3 regions of the Planococcus beijingensis genome follow, and region 3 is predicted to be linked to each of the others. Evidence: riboswitches for the same ligand, from Rfam matches in the RefSeq annotation. Region 3 holds a riboswitch; each other region holds the start of a gene.

Region 1 (2,266 bases), on a different contig from region 3:
AACTGCGGGTACAGATGCGTGCCGAAATCGTTAAGTTGCACAGACGGTTGAAAACCACAACTATTTATGTAACTCACGACCAGACTGAGGCCATGACGATGGCTTCTCGAATCGTGATTATGAAAGATGGGCTGATTCAGCAGGTCGGCTCTCCGAAAGAAGTCTACGATTTTCCGGAAAATCGCTTTGTAGGCGGCTTTATCGGTTCTCCTGCCATGAACTTTTTTGAAGGGAGAATTGATAAGGGGCGTTATGTGATGGGTGACAAAATGTTGGATATTCCACCGCAGATGATGGAAATGCTGAAAAATGAAGGCTATGAAGGAAAATCAGTTACGTTGGGAATCCGGCCGGAACATATTCATGTAAACAATGAAGATTTGTCGAATATTCCAACCAGTGAGTTTGAAGCAGTCATCACAGTTTCTGAACTGACAGGAGCAGAAACGATTCTTCATGCGGTTTATGCCGAACAAGAATTCATTGCTCGCGTAGAAGCTACAACGACTATCGAGCCGGGCCATACGGCAACGCTTGCATTTGATATGGCTCATGTTCATTTTTTTGATGATGAAACAGGAAATCGAATAAAAGCTGTAGAATTTTCTGAATCTATGCTATAGTGATTTCGAAAACACAAATAAAAAACACCACTAGGGGAGCCGGATATCGGCTGAGACGAGCATAAGCTTGGACCCTTTGAACCTGATCTGGATCATACCAGCGGAGGGAAGTGGCGACCGTCTGCTATTTTCCTTCTACAATTGCAAACGCCGCTTCCCTTTGCCGGGAAGCGGCGTTTTTATTTTGTGAAAAAAAGTTGCAAGTGGCTGGCCCCTTGCAACTGGATAAAGAAAAGGGAGATGGAGAAATGACATTTTGCAAAGAAGTAAGAAAAGAATGCGACAGCCTATGGCAGGCAAGTTTTGATCATCCGTTTGTGAAAGGCATAGCAGATGGAACCTTGCCAATTGATAGATTCCGTTTTTATGTTATGCAGGATGCCTATTATTTATCGCATTTTGCAAAAGTGCAGGCGATTGGCGCATCAAAGGCCAAGGATCTGGAAACGACACAACGTTTTGCATTTCATTCTGCACATACTTGCAGTGCTGAGCTGACATTGCATGAATCGTTCATGGGAATTTTGGAAGTTACTGAAGAAGAATGGATGACCTTTGAACCATCTCCAACTGCATATGCCTATGTTTCGCATATGTATCGTTCGTCAGAAGGCGATCTGGCTGATGTGTTGGCCTCTATTCTGCCTTGTTACTGGCTTTACTTTGAAATCGGGGAGCGTTTGAAACATGCCAAGCCGGACCACGCTATTTACAACCGGTGGATTGAAACTTACGGTTCTGATGAGTTCGCTTCACTTGTCAATGAACAGATTTCGCGAATGGACAAGCTGGCGGAAGGGCTGCCGGAAATACGGAGGCAGGAACTGAAAAATCATTTCCGGAAAAGCAGCTACTATGAATGGAATTTCTGGGAACAGGCATGGAAAAAAGAATCCTGGGCATTAGAGTCTATTAAGGAAGTAGGTGTGTGACATGTTCAGCCAAATAAAACGTGAAAATCCGCTGATCCATTGCATCACCAATCATGTAGTATCGAATTTTCAAGCCAATGGCCTGTTGGCAATCGGGGCTTCTCCGATCATGGGAGAAGCGCCTGAAGAAGCAGCTGAACTTGCCGCTTTGGCGCAGGCCTTGTCATTGAATATCGGAACCTTGCATGCAGAATCGTTGAAAAGCATGCTGATCGCCGGAGAGGCGGCCAACCGACTGGGCATTCCTGTCGTACTGGATCCGGTTGGGGCAGGAGCAAGCAATTTCCGGAAGAAGGCTGTAAAAGAAATTTTGGACCTGATTGACGTTAGCGTTCTTCGGTGCAATGCAGGAGAGCTTGCAGCGGTAGCGGGGGAACAATGGCAGTCGAAAGGTGTGGACGCAGGAGAAGGGCTTCTGGACGTCGGGGAGCTTGCTGTCACCACAGCGAAAAGATTTAACTTAGTGGTAGCGGTCACTGGAAAAACGGATATTGTCACTGATGGAAAATACGTGATTGAAATTCCTTTTGGAGATCCGATCATGGCTTCGATTACCGGTACGGGTTGTTTGCTTAGCAGCATTGTGGCTGCTGCGATGGCAGTCCGGCCAGAAGACCCTGTAAAGACTGTCAGCAACGCATTGCGTTTTTATGCAATCGCCGGTCAGCAGGCTGCGAAATCAACGAGTCTTCCGGGAGATTTTCAAGCGGC
Region 2 (2,266 bases), on a different contig from region 3:
AAATCGTCAATTTCTTTTGTTGTGACTCCAGCTTTGGTTGCCGCTTTCATCGCTTCGCGAATTTCAGCTACCATTTGGCCGGCTTTTTTCAGCATTTCAATCTCTTTATCAGTAGTTGCTATCATCAATGACCCTTCTTTCAAGCTTTTCTATTCAAGAATTATACCACAAAATTAAACTGGAGGCTTCTTGACGAGTTTGGAAAACAAACATGCAATCTTTAACTTCTAAACAGAAAAAGAACTTTCCGGAATGAATTCCCGAAAAGTCCTTTGCTTGTGTTAATTCGTATTAGCGGCTTCAGCATCCACTAATCTTGGTGCCGCTGCAAAAAGTGCGGCACAGACAAAAGCGGCAAGCAAGAATACAGGTATCATGTAGGTAGCATTATAGATCGCTGAATAGATGACCACATTGCCTTCAGCAAACATACCGAAAAACAGGATTCCCGTAATGACATGAACCAAATAACGCAACACTGATGCAATCAACACCCCTGCGACGATAGCGGCCAACATCTTGCCGGTTTGCTTGGCATGCGCATGCTGCAAATATTTTGTGCGCATGACACCAGCCAGCCCTACAACTCCGTATGCCAGAAGATAATCCAATAAAACCTGCATGACAACAAATCCGAATGATAAAGGCGCGACAGAAATAAAGCCCGAAACAATCTGCAGCAACCCTACCAATATTCCCGTCAGTACACCGGCAGCGACCCCTCGCCTAAATGCGATTAAAATAATCGGGATCATCACCAGACTGACCGAACCTCCCTGCGGCATCCGGAAAGAAACAAAATCCAATACAAATCCAAGAGCTGCAAAAATGGCAATCTCCATCATTAACAATACTTTTTTATTTCTCATGACTTCCTCCTTAATGTGTTGTGCACATCACCAGAAGGGCCGTGAATAAAACCATATTAAAAACGGCGTCAGGACAGAGCCTGGCGCCGTTGTAAGAGCCGGTTTCCATCCACATCCCTGCGCAAGTGTTAACTTACAGGTTCAAAGGGTAAGAACAGATTGTTCACTCTCAGCTAAAGCTCCCCTTGTGGTGTATACAAATATTTATTCAGTCACCTGTATTGTACACAAGGCCTCTTTCTAATGCAAGGCTGTTTTAAGTAGCTCTGACAGGGTAAAGTGATGGTAGTGAAAAAATCCGAAAGGTGGTGGAGGCAGCCGGGATTCTGGGTTGCCGAATGAATGATTGAATTATTGAAGGAATTGATTAAAATTCAAAGTGATACAAAAGAAGGAGCAAATGAAGCTCTTCTTTTTTGTGCCGACTGGCTGAAACAAAAAGGAGAAACGGTTACTGTCCACGACAATAAAGGCTACTTGATGCTCACTGCTGAGAAAGGACAAGGCAATGAGACCATTGTTTGGAATGGCCATGTCGATGTAGTTCCTGGCCATAAAGAACAGTTTGTGCCAGCCGAAGAACAAGACCGCATTTACGGACGCGGCGCAGCTGATATGAAAGCGGGTGTTGCAGCAATGATGCAAGCCTTTATTGAGCTGGAATCTAGTGGTTTGAACCGCAAAGTTCAATTACATATTGTCACCGACGAAGAGATTGGTGGCCGCAATACATCTAAATGGTTGGTCGAGCAAGGTTTCCATGGTGATTTTGTTATTTGCGGAGAACCGACAGGCTTAAAAGTCGGATTGCAGTCGAAAGGTATTTTACGAATGGATATGGTTTTCAAAGGCAAGCCCGCACACGGCAGCCGCCCTTGGGAAGGCATCAATGCCATCGAATCCGCTATGAAATTCCATATGGCTGCAACAGAGCTGCCATTCCGGAAAGAATCTACTGAATATTATGAGCAGCCGTCGGTGAACCTGCCGATCATTAAAGCAGGAGACCGTTACAACGTGGTTCCTGAAACGTGCGAAATGTCTTATGACATCCGTTTTATGCCTGGACAGGACAAAGAGGAAATTGTTCGGCAATTAGCAGAATTAGCTGAGACCTTGAACATCGACATGGACTATAAAGCTTCAGGTTCAACACCCGCGCTGACAACAACAAAAGAAAACCCATTTATCCAGACTCTGCAAAAAGCGATTCTCGAAACGACTGATAAAGAAGCCGTATTATTCGGTCAGCATGGTGCAGCCGATACGCGGTATTATGCAGCCGTCACCGGCGGCGAAGGTGCCATTGAATTTGGACCAAGTGGAGATGACTGGCATGGCAACGCCGAATATGTCTTGATTTCCAGCGTCCATAAATACAAAGACATTCTATTGGC
Region 3 (2,266 bases):
TCACCTTTTTTCGTGCGTGCAATGGCATAGCCGCGGAGCGAACCGGTCGCAAGCAAAGCGTCGCCGATATACTTGCCGCCGATTCCGGCGATAATAGCCCCGCTGAGGACACGGATGGTGAACATCAACGCGACGAATGATGGATCCAGTGCCGCATAGCCCGATACGAAATAACCGTAGACAAAGCTGAAGACAGCTGATCCGATGCCTGCAAGCATAAGGATAAGGATGTTAAAATGCTTATAGCCGGTCAATGCAAACGCGGCCTCAGCCCCAAGCCCTTGGATAACGCCTGATAAGATCAGACGGGGACCAACAGCATTGCCGATCAGCACTTCAATGGCAGCTGCCATGGTTTCGGACAAAACTGCAGCACCGGGTTTCCGGATGATGTACATGCAGATAATCGAGACGATGAACCAGATGCCGAACATCCATTCATAGGCGAGCGGCCCGATGATTGCTGCCCAAATATTCGCAGCGTGGACAAACAGCAAGTAAACGATGCCAAAAACTACCGCAAACAGGGACATCAAGACCACTTCTTTTAATTTCCATGATTTCAGCACCTTACGCACCTCCATGGGACGGACTGTTGATGCTCATCGATACCGTCATCACCAGATGGCGATGTTCGTCTGAGCGGGAATTGGTGAATGCTTCCTCGTAAAAAGCGAAGACATCATGGATATCGCCGTGTATGCCGCTTGCGTAATGCATGGAATCGTTGAAGACCCCTTGTTTTTTGGCACGGTCGACTTCCCGGTAGATGACGGCCATATAATCCGGATTGTTCATCGGATACAGCGCAAACTGGGAAGACACGTATTGTTTGGTGGCATCGGTGTTCAACAATTCATCGTCTTTTTCCAAGTAGACGTCCCCTGATGAATCGCCTGGGCAGCCGATCGAGAAGGTGCCGGACAATGCGACATGTTTACCAGTTTTTGCAGCATGCAAAGCTAATGCCTTTGCGACATTGAATACGTGATTCTGTTTGCCGCGAATGACTGTCGAAACGTCATCGGTGTGCATCCAGACGTTTGAAGTGTCCGTTTCGTTCAATGCTCCTTTAATGACTTTGATGAAATCGCCGGTCATCGGATGAAGCGAAAAGCGAAATCCGACAATCGGGCTGGTACCGCATTGCCATGGTTCCATATCAACATTCCTCCTAAAAATTTGCACAAAAAAGACCGCATCCGTGAAGATGCAGCCATAATCTACAAATAACCAAAAGGAATTATTTCAGAAATGCGCCGCACTTCCTCACGCAGGTATTATCCTGATCGAGTTATAAGGGATCGAAGCTTGCGCTTGCATCTCAGCCATAATGGGCACCCCTAGTGCAGTAAACGGTATGCGGTTTTTGTGTTCGGGTTGTTCCCGATGGGTTCAGTGTAGAGGAAGTGGTGGAGGATGTAAAGGGGAGATTAGAAAGATGTGCTCATTAGTCATTTATGTTGGGATTCTGAAATCGCTTCGGTCGCTTTGGGCATGGCTCCCGCGTTGAACCAGGAAGAGCACCTGTTTCATCGCTCCACCCATGGACGCGCCGGCGCTTGGAGAGTTTGTGCAATTGAACGTCCTACAGATTTTGGTGGAGTTGTTTTCCTAGCTTCCGAGTTTAAGTGATAAGTAGATTTGAACTATATAAGATGAACTAATGATTTGGAGTAGCCGATATTCCGCAAAACAGCTACGCTTTCCAGCGGGCTCGCGCCCAATCCTCCTCGTCCGCTGCGCTCCCTGCGGTGTATCGGTCGTCTCGCTAAGCCGCAGGAGTCTTCGCTGTTTTGCTCCATACCTTTAGCGTTTTCTCTCAGAGTCGAAGTGGTATATAAAATGCTATTTCTTTAGTTCAACTTAATATAGAGTCTTTTCGAGAATTTCATTTCCAATATTTTCTTTTTAAGTTTATGGATTTTCGTTATACTGGAGTCATTATGACTAGAGGAGGCCAATTGATGAGTACCATTTCCCTTAAAAAGAAAACAGCGAGCATTGTGCTGGAGAAAAAACAATTGATCGGTGTTACAGCTAAAGTCGGCATTGTCTTGGACATTACAGGATCGATGCGGAAGCTGTATCGTGACGGCATTGTGCAGGAAGTTGTGGAGCGGGTGCTGGCAGTAGCGAGCCAGTTTGATGATGACGGCGAGCTGGATGTCTGGGTGTATGACAACGAATTTTCCCGTTTGCCGGCAGCGACAGAAGAGATTTTCATGGGCTACGTAGAAAAAAACATCCTGTCCAATGACAGTGT

Evidence for each region. Region 3 has a riboswitch for thiamine pyrophosphate ahead of IRE19_RS05660 (YkoF family thiamine/hydroxymethylpyrimidine-binding protein). Riboswitches for the same ligand answer to the same signal wherever they lie in the genome.
Region 1: another riboswitch for thiamine pyrophosphate. It lies ahead of tenA (thiaminase II); the one in region 3 lies ahead of IRE19_RS05660 (YkoF family thiamine/hydroxymethylpyrimidine-binding protein).
Region 2: another riboswitch for thiamine pyrophosphate. It lies ahead of thiT (energy-coupled thiamine transporter ThiT); the one in region 3 lies ahead of IRE19_RS05660 (YkoF family thiamine/hydroxymethylpyrimidine-binding protein).

The regions. Positions count from the first base shown of each region.
Region 1 covers NZ_JADHDZ010000003.1:66,360-68,625, reverse strand. The annotation lists gene IRE19_RS08930 (sn-glycerol-3-phosphate ABC transporter ATP-binding protein UgpC) at 1-623, shown strand, start outside; TPP riboswitch at 646-749, shown strand; gene tenA (thiaminase II) at 872-1,555, shown strand; gene thiM (hydroxyethylthiazole kinase) at 1,557-2,266, shown strand, end outside.
Region 2 covers NZ_JADHDZ010000010.1:44,105-46,370, forward strand. The annotation lists gene map (type I methionyl aminopeptidase) at 1-125, opposite strand, end outside; gene thiT (energy-coupled thiamine transporter ThiT) at 282-869, opposite strand; TPP riboswitch at 967-1,065, opposite strand; gene IRE19_RS17385 (M20 family metallopeptidase) at 1,212-2,266, shown strand, end outside.
Region 3 covers NZ_JADHDZ010000001.1:1,176,565-1,178,830, forward strand. The annotation lists gene IRE19_RS05655 (ECF transporter S component) at 1-569, opposite strand, end outside; gene IRE19_RS05660 (YkoF family thiamine/hydroxymethylpyrimidine-binding protein) at 571-1,161, opposite strand; TPP riboswitch at 1,250-1,355, opposite strand; gene IRE19_RS05665 (vWA domain-containing protein) at 1,968-2,266, shown strand, end outside.